3 regions of the Priestia sp. TRM10 genome follow, and region 3 is predicted to be linked to each of the others. Evidence: riboswitches for the same ligand, from Rfam matches in the RefSeq annotation. Region 3 holds a riboswitch; each other region holds the start of a gene.
The links. Region 3 has a riboswitch for S-adenosylmethionine ahead of ACK3CR_RS14785 (5-methyltetrahydropteroyltriglutamate--homocysteine S-methyltransferase). Riboswitches for the same ligand answer to the same signal wherever they lie in the genome.
Positions count from the first base shown of each region.

Region 1: another riboswitch for S-adenosylmethionine. It lies ahead of ACK3CR_RS11875 (bifunctional homocysteine S-methyltransferase/methylenetetrahydrofolate reductase); the one in region 3 lies ahead of ACK3CR_RS14785 (5-methyltetrahydropteroyltriglutamate--homocysteine S-methyltransferase).
Region 2: another riboswitch for S-adenosylmethionine. It lies ahead of ACK3CR_RS10240 (methionine ABC transporter ATP-binding protein); the one in region 3 lies ahead of ACK3CR_RS14785 (5-methyltetrahydropteroyltriglutamate--homocysteine S-methyltransferase).

Region 1 is NZ_JBJZOT010000013.1:116,819-121,785, forward strand. Features, by position in the region: gene metH (methionine synthase) at 1-202, opposite strand, end outside; gene ACK3CR_RS11875 (bifunctional homocysteine S-methyltransferase/methylenetetrahydrofolate reductase) at 203-2,041, opposite strand; SAM riboswitch class I at 2,120-2,226, opposite strand; FMN riboswitch at 2,537-2,687, shown strand; gene ribD (bifunctional diaminohydroxyphosphoribosylaminopyrimidine deaminase/5-amino-6-(5-phosphoribosylamino)uracil reductase RibD) at 2,868-3,950, shown strand; gene ribE (riboflavin synthase) at 3,952-4,596, shown strand; gene ACK3CR_RS11890 (bifunctional 3,4-dihydroxy-2-butanone-4-phosphate synthase/GTP cyclohydrolase II) at 4,612-4,967, shown strand, end outside.
Region 2 is NZ_JBJZOT010000011.1:374,734-379,700, reverse strand. Features, by position in the region: gene ACK3CR_RS10250 (MetQ/NlpA family ABC transporter substrate-binding protein) at 60-887, opposite strand; gene ACK3CR_RS10245 (methionine ABC transporter permease) at 927-1,595, opposite strand; gene ACK3CR_RS10240 (methionine ABC transporter ATP-binding protein) at 1,588-2,613, opposite strand; SAM riboswitch class I at 2,789-2,902, opposite strand; gene ACK3CR_RS10235 (SCP2 sterol-binding domain-containing protein) at 3,006-3,371, opposite strand; gene ACK3CR_RS10230 (thioredoxin family protein) at 3,521-3,841, opposite strand; gene ACK3CR_RS10225 (toprim domain-containing protein) at 3,857-4,204, opposite strand; gene ACK3CR_RS10220 (YusG family protein) at 4,356-4,601, opposite strand; gene gcvH (glycine cleavage system protein GcvH) at 4,727-4,967, opposite strand, start outside.
Region 3 is NZ_JBJZOT010000013.1:699,298-704,264, forward strand. Features, by position in the region: gene ACK3CR_RS14770 (flavin reductase family protein) at 1-195, shown strand, start outside; gene ACK3CR_RS14775 (ring-cleaving dioxygenase) at 235-1,179, shown strand; gene ACK3CR_RS14780 (alpha/beta hydrolase) at 1,179-1,790, shown strand; SAM riboswitch class I at 2,463-2,563, shown strand; gene ACK3CR_RS14785 (5-methyltetrahydropteroyltriglutamate--homocysteine S-methyltransferase) at 2,645-3,772, shown strand; gene ACK3CR_RS14790 (hypothetical protein) at 4,090-4,653, opposite strand; gene ACK3CR_RS14795 (LOG family protein) at 4,824-4,967, opposite strand, start outside.

The DNA of each region.
Region 1 (4,967 bases), 580 kb from region 3:
CTGCTCCAGCTTCTAAATATTGCTCATGAATAGATTGAATGAGTTCTGGTTTTGTTTGAGATAAATACTCATTACATCCTTCATATTCTTCGCCACCAAAATCATCTGCTGTTAAGTTGGCATTTTGAATCATTGTACCCATTGCGCCATCAACAATTAGAATGCGTTTCTGTAATTGTTCTGTGATGTTCGTGAAAGCCATTTAAATCTTCCTTTCTATTGAAACAAGTTCTTTTGCTTTAATATAGTTAGCGAGCTCAACTGTCATCTCATAGCGCATAAATGGAGTAATTAAATACAAGCCGTTGAAAAGCTCATATGCTCTATCAATGAGCTCTTTTGCAAGTAGAATTCCTTCTTTAGCGCTTTGTTCTTTATTGTGTTCAATTTTCTCCATACGAGTTAGAATATTTTCTGATAGTTTAATGCCAGGCACTTCATGATGTAAGAAGCGAGCATTTTTAGCACCTGTAAGCGGCATAATACCGATATAGATAGGAGCTTTTAAATTTTTAGTTGCTTCATAGACATCTTCAAGCTGCTCAATTGAATAAATAGGCTGAGAGATAAAGTAATCTGCTCCACAATCAACTTTTTTCTCAAGGCGTTGTACGGCTCTGTCAAGGTGGCGGACATTAGGATTGAAAGCTCCAGCAATTGAAAAGTTTGTTTTTTGGCCAAGAGGCTTACCTGAAAATGAAACTCCCTCATTAAACTGTTTAATAAGGCGAATCAAGTCAAAAGAAGAGAGATCATATACTGATGTAGCACCAGGGAAATCCCCAATCTTTGATGGATCGCCTGTTAGAGCGAGAACCTGATTGAATCCTAGTGTATGCATGCCCATTAAGTGTGACTGAAGACCAATCAAGTTATGGTCTCGACACGTTAAGTGAATAAGCGGGCGCGTTTTTAACTGATCTTTTAAAAGTGAAGCCATCGCTAGGTTACTAATACGTGGACTTGCTAGAGAGTTATCTGCAAGTGTTAATGCATCAATTCCAGCTGCTTGAAGAGCATGAGCTCCCTTTAGAAACTTATCAACTCCAAGTTTTTTAGGTGGATCAAGTTCAACAATAATGGAGTGATTTTCTTGTACAATTTCATGAAGATGGGGTTGTGCCTGAATCTCTTGACTAAGAATCTCAATTGGTGGAGTTTCCTTTACCGTTTTTTCTGTAATTGGTACAGCATTTGTGAGCGCTTTTGCCATTGCTTCAATATGCGAAGGCGTTGTTCCGCAGCATCCTCCAAGTAATCGAACTCCTTGGTCTTTAAACGCAAGCGCTGTTTTGTAGAAATAGTCTGGGTCTGTTTCATAAATAAGGCGACCATCAACATATTGAGGTAAACTAGCATTTGGATATGCTGATAGAAAACTTTTATCTAAAAGAGGAACTTCCTCTAAAATTTCAAGCATATGATAAGGACCTTGACGACAGTTTGTACCTACAACATCCGCTCCAAGTTCTTCTAATATTTTTAAAGCTTTCACAATCGGGGTTCCGTCTTGAAGAACTCCTTTTTCATGGAGAGAGACATTTGTCACAATAGGTTTATCTGTCTCACGGCGTGCGATTTCTAAAACGGTCTTCAGCTCTTCCAAGTCATAAAATGTTTCAAAAAGAAGTCCGTCAACATCCTCAGACAAAAGCCAAAAAAGTTGTTCTCTAAAGCTTCTTTTAATTTCTTCAAGAGAAATAATACTTTTTTGGAACGATCGAATCCCGCCAATTGTACCTAGAACGTAGCCAGAATCTCCAACTGCTTTTTTAGCGAGACGAACTCCTTCAACGTTGATGTCCTTTACTTTTTCTTCCGCTCCATATCTTTTAAGCTTCGGGAAATTTGCTCCATATGTATTTGTTTGAATAACAGAAGCACCTGCTTTTTGATATGCTTTATGAATATTAAAAATATCTTCCGGCTTTGTAATATTTAGTTCTTCAAAACAGTTATCAATTCCGTGAGCGTGAAGCAGTGTTCCCATTGCCCCATCCCCAATTAGAATTTTTGACTGTAAATCCTCAAGTAAACCCATTTTCATCTCCCCCTTTTAGTGAACATCACTTTCCTAATAAAAAAAGCCTTCTTTATGAAAAGAAGACTTGTAGTTGTCTTCTTATCTTCTAAGCAAATATGCTTACTGGATTTAGCACCTTGTTACAAACGTAACTGGTTGCTGAAGTTTCATAGGGCCAGTCCCTCCACTTCTCGTGATAAGAAATATTTATATGCGTATGAATTTGGATAGTTTTTAAATATACTAATAATAAATTTTACTTTTCCTTGGAAAGTGTATCTGATTTTTGAAATTATACAATAATTTCTGAACATTTTAAACCCTTTTTTTAAAATTCTCTTTTTTTAAGGGGAAACATACTTTAAAAAAGCTGAAGGGGTAAATTTGGATATTAAACTTTATTTTAGGAATAATGTTCGGATTTAAAAGGGGAAAAATTAGAAAGTACGAGAAAAGAAGCAAAAAGTTATGACTTTTGTGAGAACCTCTGCTATAATAAAGTCAAATTTCATAGTTATCCTTCGGGGTCAGGTGAAAATCCTAACCGGCGGTGGTGAATAATGATTATATTCTAAGCCCGCGACCCGCATATCTTTACTGATATGCGGTTGATCAAGTTTGAATCTTGAGCCGACAGTTAAAGTCTGGATGGGAGAAGGATCAGGTGCGACACTATCAGTTTGTGTTTTTTAAAGCGTGCATAACGTTTTTTAAGCATACATATGATAGTTTGTTTTCGCTTATTTTCATTTTGTCAATATACTGATTCAGCATCTCTACCCCTTTAGGACCCAATCCTAAAGGGGTTTTTACGTATAAAGGGGTTTGTAATGGAGGGGGAAAAGTGAACGATCAAGCATATATGAAACTTGCTATACAAATGGCAAGTGCGACAATAGGACAAACTAAACCGAATCCAGCAGTTGGAGCTGTTGTTGTAAAAGATGGAGCAATCGTTGGAATGGGTGCACATTTAAAAGCAGGTGAACCACATGCTGAAGTTCATGCTTTAAATATGGCAGGAGATAAAGCTTATGGGGCGACAATTTATGTCACTCTTGAACCTTGTAGCCATTATGGGAAAACACCTCCATGTGCAGAGCTTATTATCCAAAAAGGCATTAAGCGAGCTGTTGTTGCATCTCTTGATTCAAATCCGCTTGTAAGTGGACGAGGGATGGAAATGATGAAAAAGGCGGGCATCGAAGTGAAAGTTGGCGTTCTTGAAAAAGAGGCCAAAGCACTTAATCCTTTCTTTCTCCATTTTATGAGAGAAAAGCGTCCCTTTGTGACATTAAAGTCTGCCATGAGTTTGGATGGTAAAATTGCGACAAAAACTGGAGAAAGCAAGTGGATTACTGGTGAACAAGCAAGGCTTGATGGTCATCGTCTTCGACATTCTCATGATGGAATTCTAGTTGGAGCAAATACAGTGATAGCTGATAATCCACTGTTGACAACAAGAATTATGGGGCATGCGCGTCATCCAATCCGTATTGTACTAGACACAAACCTTAAAGTTTCACCTGAGGCTAAGATTTTTCAAGATGATTCTGCTGAAACGTGGGTTATTACAGGAAATGTTAGCGAAGAGAAGAAAGCTCCTTTTGCTAAAGAGCATGTTTCTATTTTTTCACTTGAGCAGCCTCAAAATATAGAGCATATTTTAGAACTTTTAGCAGCAAAAGGAGTTCAGTCCCTGTTAGTTGAGGGAGGAGCAACTGTTCATGGAGCTTTTTTACAGAGCAGATTTTTTGATGAAGTAGTTTCCTACGTTGCTCCTATTTTAATAGGTGGGAAAGATGCTCCAAGTGCATTTGGTGGAGCTGGTTTTTCTACAATGGCTGAAACGCAGCATCTTGAGATTATAGAAACAAGTGTATTAGGTGAAGACCTTAAAATTGTCTCTAGAAAGAAAGGGAAATAATATGTTCACAGGGATTATAGAAGAAATAGGAGAAATCGAACGAGTTGAAAAAAAGACAGATGCCATTATTTTTTCAATTCGAGCAAATGAAATTTTAAAAGATGTAAATCTTGGTGATAGCATTTCAGTAAATGGAGTTTGTTTAACTGTCACAAGCTTTACAAAAGATCGATTTACTGTCGATGTTATGCCAGAAACGATTAAAGCAACAAACTTAAAGGATTTCAAGCAAGGAGTGAAAGTGAATTTAGAAAGAGCAATGGCAGCGAATGGGCGATTTGGAGGACATTTTGTTTCAGGTCATATTGATGGTACGGGAGAAATTATTGAAGTAACGCCAAAAGGTAATGCGATTTATTACCGTATTCATCTTTCAGAGCATCTAACTCGTTCCCTGTTATTAAAAGGCTCTGTTGCTCTAGATGGAACAAGCTTAACTATTTTTGGGCTTGAGCGGGATGAACTAGTTGTTTCACTTATTCCGCATACAACGGATTATACGATTTTAGGAGCTAAAAAACGTGGGGACACTGTCAATATTGAGTGCGATATGATTGGGAAATATCTTCATAAGTTTGTTCATAAAGAAGAAGCAAAACCAGAGGATAAGCTAAGCTATGAGTTTCTGAAAAATCATGGATTTTAAAAAAGAGGTGTCAAAATGTTTAACACAATTAAAGAAGCATTAGAAGATTTAAAAAAAGGAAAAGTCGTTATTGTATGTGATGACGAGGACAGGGAAAATGAAGGAGACTTTATTGTTCTAGGAGAGCATGCTACACCTGAAAATGTTAATCTAATGGCTGTGCATGGGCGTGGACTTATTTGTACGCCGCTGTCAGAAAAGCGTGCTGAAGAGCTTGAGCTTTCACCAATGGTTTCTCAAAATACAGATGCCCATGGAACAGCATTTACAGTCAGCATTGATCATAAAACAACAACAACAGGTATTAGTGCTTTTGAACGCTCTGAAACAATTCAAGCTCTCTTAGATAAAGAGGCTAAGCCAGCTGATTT
Region 2 (4,967 bases), on a different contig from region 3:
TGCTTTCTGCACTTCTTATAAAAATAAAAAGGGGAGCGCAAATGCGCCCCCTTTCCAAATTATTTTGAAACTGGAATGATAGAACCTTTATATTTCTCTTTAATAAAGTCTTGAATCTCTTTTGAATGAAGAACTTTCATAAGTTCTTTAATTTCTTCACGATCTTCGTCACCTTTTTTAACTGCAACGATATTCACGTATGGTGAATCTTCTCCTTCTAACTCAATCGCATCTTTTGTTGGCGTTAAGTCAGCTCCGATTGCATAGTTAGTGTTAATAATAACTGCGTCTGCTTCTTCATTTTCATATGCTTTTGGCATTAAAGCAGCATCTCCACCAACTTTAATGTTGATATTTTTCTTATTTTCTACAATATCTTTCTTCGTTGCTGAAACAGGGTCAACGCCTTCTTTTAGTTTAATAAGACCGCCTTGTTGTAAAAGAGAAAGCATGCGTCCTTCTTCTGCTACGTTATTACTAATCATAATTGTTCCGTTTTTAGGAATTTCATCAAGGTTTTTATATTTTTTAGAGTATACACCCATTGGCTCAAGATGTACGCCACCTGCACTTACAAGATCAAAGCTTTTGTCTTCCTTCATTGCATTTTTAAGGTATGGTGTATGTTGGAAAAAGTTTGCATCAACTTCACCACTAGCTAGCATTTTGTTTTGTAAACTGTAATCGTCGTTCACTTCAACATCAAGCTTGATGTCTTTCTTTTCTAAAATTGAGGCTGCTTCTTCTAAAATCTCAGCATGTGGAGTACTTGTTGCTACAATTTTAATTTCTTTTTCTTTAGAGCTGTCGCTACCGCCGCTTGAACCACAAGCTGCAAGGCTTGTCACAGATAAAGCTAGGACAGCTGATGCAAATAACTTTTTCATGTAATGACTCTCCTTCTATTTTTAAATTAGTTTATAGCATTAGCGTTTGTCGATTTTCTTTGTCGCTAAGTCGCCAATAAATTGAAGAATAAATACAATAACTAAAATTAATGCTGTTGCTAAAAATGTTACATCATTCTCATTACGTTTAAATCCTTGGTCATATGCTAGAGCGCCAAGTCCTCCTGCTCCAATTGCTGCCGCTACTGCTGTGTATCCAATAAGAGCAATAGCTGTTACAGTAATACCTGAAATAAGGGCTGGCAATGACTCTGGTAACAATACTTTGAAAATGATAGTTCTTGTTTTCGCTCCCATTGCTTGAGCTGCTTCAATAACGCCACGATCAATTTCACGCAGCGCAATTTCTACAAGTCGCGCATAGAAAGGGGCTGCTCCAATAATTAATGCTGGAAGAGCTGCTTTTGGACCAAACATAGAACCAATTATAAAGTTTGTAAAAGGAAGCAATAGAATGATTAAAATGATAAAGGGAATGGAACGAAATACGTTCACAATAACAGCAATAATCGTGTTAAAGAACTTGTTTTCCCATAGACTTCCCTTAGATGTTAAAAATAATAAGAGTCCAAGTAAAATCCCCAAAATAAACGTTGCAATAACTGAGATAGACGTCATATAGAGCGTCTCAACTGTTGCTTGCTGAAAAGACTCTAAGTCTACGTTTGGAAACCATTCACTAAACATGATTGATCACCTCTACTTCGATGTTCTCTTGTTGTAAAAAGGCTAATGCCTTGTTTAGTTCTTCTTCATTTCCATCAAGATGGATAAATAATGTACCGTACGCACCATCTTGGAGCTGAGACACTTTCCCTTGTACAATGTTTACCGCAATATCAAACTTTCGGATAAGTTGAGTAATAAGCGGCTGCTCTGCATCATCTCCGATAAATGTGAGCTGTACAATTCGTCCGCTCTTATAACGTTCTACTAAAGTAGAGATTGTTTCAGAAGCATCTTCTGCTTCTGCTATTTGCTTCACGAAACGTTTTGTTACGTTCTGCTGTGGATTGCGGAAGACTTCTAATACTTCCCCATGCTCCACGATATTCCCGCTCTCCATCACTGCTACACGATGGCAAATTTTGCGAATAACATGCATTTCATGCGTAATAAGAACAATTGTTAGTCCTAATTTTTTATTAATGTCTACGAGTAAATCTAAAATCGAATCTGTTGTTTGAGGATCAAGTGCTGAAGTTGCTTCATCACAAAGAAGGACTTTTGGATTGTTAGCAAGTGCTCTCGCAATTCCAACCCTTTGTTTTTGTCCTCCACTTAATTGAGAAGGGTAAGCTTTCTCGCGCCCTTCAAGCCCAACAAGCTTAATAAGCTCCTCTGCTCTTTTTTGTCTCTCTTTCTTTGGCACTCCAGCAATTTCAAGAGGAAACGAAATATTATCACGTACAGTTCGAGACCATAATAAATTGAAATGTTGAAAGATCATTCCTATTTCTTGACGGGCTTTTCGAAGCTGTTCGCCCTTTATATGACCAATATTGTTATCTGCTACTACGACATCCCCACTTGTAGGTTTCTCAAGGCCGTTAAAAAGTCGAACCATCGTACTTTTTCCGGCTCCGCTGTAACCAATAATACCAAAGATTTCTCCCTTTCCAACTTCGAGATTGACGTCTTTGACTGCTACAACTTCACCTGATTTTGTTTTGTATGTCTTGTTGACGTTCTTCAATGTAATCATTGCGTATTCACCTTCTTCGATCTGTCAGTTATTCTTGTTTATCGTTTAAAAAGTCAGTTTTTTCCGATAAAGAGGCCTAGTAATGAAGAATAGTATCCCCAAACAAAATCTTTTCAGCATAATAAAAAAACCTTTCTGCACGACGAGCAGAAAGGTTGTGTATGTTCAAGCCTCTCTCTCATCTCTCAAAGTCGTATTACACAACTTTGCAGGAATTGGCACCTTTTCAGATTATCTGACGGTTGCCGGGCTTCATCGGGCACAGTCCCTCCACCTCTCTTGATAAGAGTTGCAATATTTAATTAAACGATTAGAAGTTACGAGAGTGATTGTAGCACCTATCATAAACAATGTCAAATAATTTTCAACAGTGATAACATTTCTATTTTTTGCTATGAGGCTAACTGGACAACTTTTCCTTTTTGCTCTTTCGTAGCCAGTTTAATCAACATTTCAGCTTTCAGAACGTCTGCAAAACTACCTTCTATAACCACTTCGTGCTGTTTACTTAGCTTCTGCAGAGCTTCTAAACTTAGTAGTAAATCATAATAACTTTTATTATCACCCTGAATCCGAACGTTCGCTTGTTGAACTAATCCAGACACAACAATTTGCTCGTCTTTTGAAATAAGCAAGGAATAGGAATCTGTTTCATCTTGAAGAGAAATAACAAAATATTCTTCTCCCATTAACGGCAGTAAGTGAGCGCTTTTAGTAAGGCGTTTCATAAAACTGTGAACTAATGTTTTTAGTTTCATCCGCTTACACTCCTTTTTTCTCGTATTGTTAAAGTTCTCTCTTTTTTTTCCTGTTCCTTGTTCTTTTTCTCGACAATCTCTTTTCTTAAACTTCAAACAATGTCGTAACACCTTTATTTCCTAAGAAATATGTCAAAAAGTGCTTTACATTAGCGTAAAGCACTTTCATAAGAGCCTAATTTTCCAATAATGTTTTCAACTGAATGAAAAGCATATACTTTTTCTTCTAATTTCCCATCTTTCAAAATGAGCAAACACGGTACACTTTCTATCTTAAATTCACTTGCCTTATCTGGCATATAGTTTAAATTAGCTGCTCCAATATTTACATCTGGTAGCACTTTCTCACTTACTTCAAGCATCTTCTTTGCAAGCTGACATGTTCCACAAAGTGGGGTGTAAAAATAGAGAAAGCGATATCCGTCTTTGTTTATATTTTCATTTACAATCTCTTCTGTCCATTCCTGCATCATTAACCAAATCCTTTAAACTAAAAATTCTGTGTTGATATCAATATTAGCACTCAACAACACGGTTGCAATATGGTTTCTTGGTGCAGCAGCTACTTCTCGATAAGATCGATCAATATAAAGATGTTCTGCCTCAGGAAATTCACGACGAAATTGTTTTCTAAGTTTATCACCAGCATCGTCTGAATCGACTAATATATAGACGTCTCTGTCGAATGTGGCATCAATAATTTCATCAAGTTTGGCCACACTAAGCGTGCCATTTGTACAAATGATCTCAATCGGTTCTCTAATAATGTTTTCAATCCTTTTTTTATCCGATCTTCCCTCAACAATAATTACCTTATCCATACCTTCTACCATTGTCATCACCTGTTTGTTAGAATGTACACCAATATCCATTTATCCTTTAGTATACAGTATTCGCTTTCTCACGTCTTTTCCCCTGTTTCTTCATATTTAATTTTGTAAAATGCTTTCTTTAAGAGAAAAAGCAGCGGAATCCCGCTGCTTTTTAGCACCAACCTTCTTCATTGTCACAATCGGTGTACTTCATGTCTTTACCTGTTGTAACATCTGTATGTTGGTAAAATTTATTATCGCGATATTGATATCCGTTATTTAACTGATACTCTGATTTTCCTTGCTCGTTAACAGTCATCTTCCCAATCGGTTCATTTTCAACGTATAAATTCAATTCATCATTTACATACTTTCCGACAACTCGGTCCGTTACATCAATATGACGCTTTTCTAACATTAAGCTTCACTCCTCCTAGACGAATCTAACTATAGATTCTCCTGAAAGCGAAGGGTTCATAAATGAAATTTTTCCCTTTCCAAAAGAAAAAAGGAATGTTTCCCTTTTGGAAACATTCCTTTTTTTTATTCTGAAATCATTTTTTGATATTCTTCTGCTGTCATTAATTTCTCAATATCTTCCTTATTATCAGGCTCCAAAACAATCATCCATGCATTTTCGTATGGAGATTCATTAACAAACTCTGGGCTGTCATCTAGGTTTTCGTTGATTTCAACTACTTTTCCACTAATTGGTGCGTACAACTCAGATACTGTTTTAACAGACTCAACGCTTCCAAAAGGCTCGTCCGCTTCAATTGTTGCG
Region 3 (4,967 bases):
CATTCTTTAGAATTAGGAGGTTCAGATTCCCCTGGATGCGATCTGATTATAGGAAAAGTCGTTCAATTTCATATTGAACAGGATATCTATAAAAATGGAAGAATCGATCCTCATGGATTGGCTGCAGTAAGTCGGTTAGCTGGAAATGATTATGCGAAAATTGGTGGAATCTTTGAAGTCAAAAGACCTAAATAAGTCTTTATAAAATCCCATGGATGAAACGGAGAGGATAGAATGCAAAAAACAGCAGGTATCCATCATATCTCAGCAATGGTAAACGATGCTCAACGAAATATCGACTTTTATGCAGGCGTCCTTGGGTTACGACTTGTTAAAAAAACCATTAATTTTGATCGACCGGAAGTATACCATCTGTATTTTGGGAATGAAACGGGTCAACCAGGTAGTGTTATTACTTTTTTTCCATGGGGTAAACAGCTAAAAGGTCGAATTGGGACGGGTCAAGTTGGTGTGACTAACTATGTTATACCAAAGGGTTCGCTTTCATTTTGGGAGAATAGATTACGGAAGTTCAGAGTCGAATTTACTTCTTCTATTCGCTTTGGTGAAAAATATCTACAATTTAATGATCCTGATGGACTCCAACTTGAATTAACAGAACGAGACGGGGGACCGGCGAATACTTGGAACTTTGGAGGAGTTCAAGCTGATTATGCGATTAAAGGGTTTGGTGGTGCTGTTTTGTATTCTTCACAGCCGCATAAAACAACTCACGCACTAGAAAATATTTTAGGATTAGAATGCATGGGACAAGAAAAAGAATTTCTTAGATTTAAATCTGAAGGTTCTATAGGGAATACGATTGACATCCGGTTAAATCCTTCAGTTCGAGGGTTGATGGGAGCAGGAACGGTTCATCATATAGCATGGCGAGCTATTGACGGGGAAGATCATCAAAGGTGGAGATCACTTCTTCTAGAAAACGGATATTATCCAACTGAAATTCTCGATCGAAACTACTTCAAAGCTCTTTATTTTCATGAAGAAGGAGGAATCCTCTTCGAAATAGCAACTGATCCACCAGGTTTTTCAGTGGATGAACCTATCCATGAACTTGGAAAAAAACTGATGTTGCCATCTTGGTTAGAGTCAAAAAGAGAAGAATTAGAAGAAACCTTACCACAAGTAGAGGTTCGTGTTCTGGAGGGGGATAAATAATGAAGCATATTTTCAATAAAGGGAAAGATTCAACAAAACCAACATTATTATTACTACATGGTACTGGTGGAAATGAATTAGATTTGTTGCCTATTGCAGGAAGAATTGATGATGAGGCTTCTGTCTTAAGTGTTCGAGGAAATGTATTAGAAAATGGAATGCCTCGATTCTTCAGAAGATTGGCTGAAGGGGTATTTGATGAAGAAGACCTTATTTTCCGAACAAAAGAATTAAATGAATTTCTTGATGAGGCAGCAGAAAAATATAGTTTTGATCGCGATAATATTATCGCCATTGGCTACTCAAATGGAGCGAATATAGCAGCTAGTTTATTATTTCACTACCAAAATGCTTTAAAGGGTGCTATTCTTCATCACCCTATGGTACCGAGAAAAGGGATTGATCTTCCGGACTTATCAGGTAAGTTTGTGTTTATTGCTGCTGGGACAAATGATCCGATTTGCTCGCCAATGGAATCGAATGAGCTTCAATCTTTATTAGAAAAGGCTAATGCACATGTAGAACTTCATTGGGAGAATAAAGGTCACCAACTAACAATTGAAGAGGTAGAAGCTGCAAGCCAGTGGTATCAAAAAATACAGTCGAAATAGTGTAAATGAGTAGGCATGACATTATACCTTGTGATAAATGGAAGCAAAGTGTTCACAGTTAATCAGCTAATTTATAAAGCTATATATCCTAAATAACTGTGTGGAGAACAGATTGACTGGAAAGGTATATAAACGAAAATAAAAAGCGCAAACTTGTTGTTACTAAGCAGGTTGGCGCTTTTATTGCTTCTGTTAACGAACATTATATAAATTAAATTTGTATTATTCTACAGTTGTTATAAATCGTCCTTTGGTAAACTAACATTTAATATTATAAAGATTATATGAATTAAAACTTGGGGATTTATCATTGACAAAAGTAATCTCTAGGTTTAATAAAGCAAACTACTTATAATTCGTGTTATGTTAACTTTAAATGAATACTTCATCTATTCAAAACTACCCATCTTTTTCAATTGCTACGATAGGGACACTACACCGAGGGTAGAATACATAATAAGCAAAGATTTTTAATCTGTTATTCATATCTTCAAACAGTTTTGGTACTTGTATTTAATCTTGGCAAATGAAGAGTATGATTGAATTTATCAGGGAATAAAAGGAATTTAAATATAAGATGAAAGTCAACCTTAAAATCAATGAGAAATAAATTTTTATTTGACAAGGCAATAAAACAGGTGTAACCTATTTTTAAGTTAAATAAATTGAATATTCTTATCTCGAGAGGTGGAGGGACTGGCCCTAGGAAACCTCGGCAGCGGACTATTAAAGTACTGTGCCAATTCCAGTAGCGATTTGCTTGAAGATAAGAAGAGCATACATTATGACAATTACCCTCTTCTTATTTTTAAGAAGAGGTTTTTTAATTTTGGAAGAAAGAAGGAATTGAAATTATGACAAAGACATTAGTAAAAGCGCCATTTAAAGCAGATCACGTAGGCAGTTTTTTAAGAACAGCACCTCTTAAAGAAGCAAGAACAGCTTACGCAAATGGAGAGATCGATAAGGATGCCTTAAAAGCTGTAGAAGATAAAGAAATTGAAAAGCTTGTCCAAAAACAAATTGAGACAGGCCTTAAATCCATTACAGATGGTGAATTTAGACGCTCTTGGTGGCATTTAGACTTTTTATCAGGTTTAGAAGGTGTAGAGGAGTTTGAAACGGAATATATCAGTCAATTTAAAGGGGCAAAAACAAAGAATAAGGCTATTAGAGTAGTTGGTAAAGTGAATTTCAATCATCATTATATGCTAGAACACTTCACGTTTTTAAAAGAAGCTGTCGAACAATATGGTGATGGAAGCCAAGTTGCTAAATTCTCCATTCCAAGCCCTAACATGTTATTCACTAGAATTCAAGAGGATTCATATTATGGGGGGAACCGTGAGCAGTTTTATAATGATACAGTAGCTGCTTATCAAAAAGCCATTCAAGCTTTTTATGATGCGGGATGCCGTTATCTACAATTAGATGATACTTCCTGGATTGATTTTGTTTCGGAGGAACGCATAAACGCAGTTGTTGAAAAGCTTGGCATGGATGTACAGGATATTATTGATACAAGAGTAAGCTGTTTAAATGATGCTATTTCTAAGAAGCCTGAGGATATGCTAATCACAATGCATATTTGCCGTGGGAATTTCAGATCTACTTATATAACAAGTGGCGGCTACGATAACATTTCGGATGCAATCTTTGCTAACTTAAAGGTAGACGGACTTTTCCTTGAATATGATGACAACCGTTCAGGTGATTTTGAACCATTAAAAAACTTTACTCGTAATGACCAAACTGTTGTACTAGGATTAATAACATCTAAATTTGCTAAACTAGAAGATCCTGAAACAATTAAAGAAAGAATTCAAGAGGCAAGCCAATACATACCTCTAGAAAACTTATCATTAAGTCCTCAATGTGGATTTGCAAGTACTGAAGAAGGAAACGAGTTAACAGAAGAAGAGCAATGGAATAAAATCAGTCATGTCATTAAAATTGCTCAAGATGTTTGGGGAAATAACTAAAGAGTGATTTTTAAAAACCTCTCCTGTCACTTAGGAGGGGTTTTTAATCGAATGGTTTTGGTGCAAAAACATCCATTCACTTGTAAGCAATCTCTAAAAATCCGATATACTAATTCTAGTCATCTACAAAAGATGGGTGATCAGTAAGGAACAGCAGCAACTTAAGATGATCTTTGTATAATTTAAAATTGGTCCGTAAAAGTATATATAAACGAAAATAAAAGCGCAGACTTGATGTTACTGAGCAGGTTGGCGCTTTTATTACTTCCTTTAATAGATTTTATATTAACTAGCATTCGCAGATCATATTCATCGATTTATGATTGTGAGGAATCTAAATTATCGAGTTTCCAATGAGCATTTGCAAACGGATCATTTTTACTATCTATGTATAAATAGAAGTTTTCTAATTCCTCTGTATCTTTAATTGAAAAGGAAACATCAAAAACTATAGATTGTCCTTGAGGGAGATTTGTAAATTCCTCAGTATCGTTAGGACTGGCTTTTCCTATAACTTTTTGGTTTGTTTTCTCATTTTCTACCCAAAATTCTAAGGGTAAAAGAGTAACAGCTGTACCATCGTCATGAACATTCTTCACTTCAACTTGAGCCCTAATGATACCTGAACCTTCATTAGATTTTTCATATGTTCCATCTAAAACAGAAACACCATAATCTCCGCCTTTTGCACCTTCTCCATAGAAAAGAATTCCCTTTTCTACTCTCTCTATCTCTAACTGCTGTTGCTTCTCTTCAGGAGATAGAGTACGTTCAACTTCTTTTGAAGGTTCAACTTGAGCAGTTTCTTTTTCTTCACTACAGGCTGTCATTAAGCTTGTAAGTATAAATGCCGTGCATGTTGCTTTTAAAAAAGATTTCATAAAATTCCCTTTCTATATCCAATATTTAAATCACAAAGATAATTTTACATTAGAAATAAATGTTTATGAAGGAATTATAAGGTTTTTTTATTCTTATAATGTAGAGGATGTTAAGTTTAATTGTAAAGAATCTAGAACAGGATTAGTTATGGTCTAATCCTGTTTTCTAGTTAACTCTGAGCTTCTGTAATGTATGTCTTAACAGATGGTGGTTGATATGTATTAAATTGATCGAGCAAACCTTGTGGTTCCGTATCTACAAGAGCCATAGCCCGATATTTTTCTTGCAAGAATTGTTCTTCTGTCATGTGATT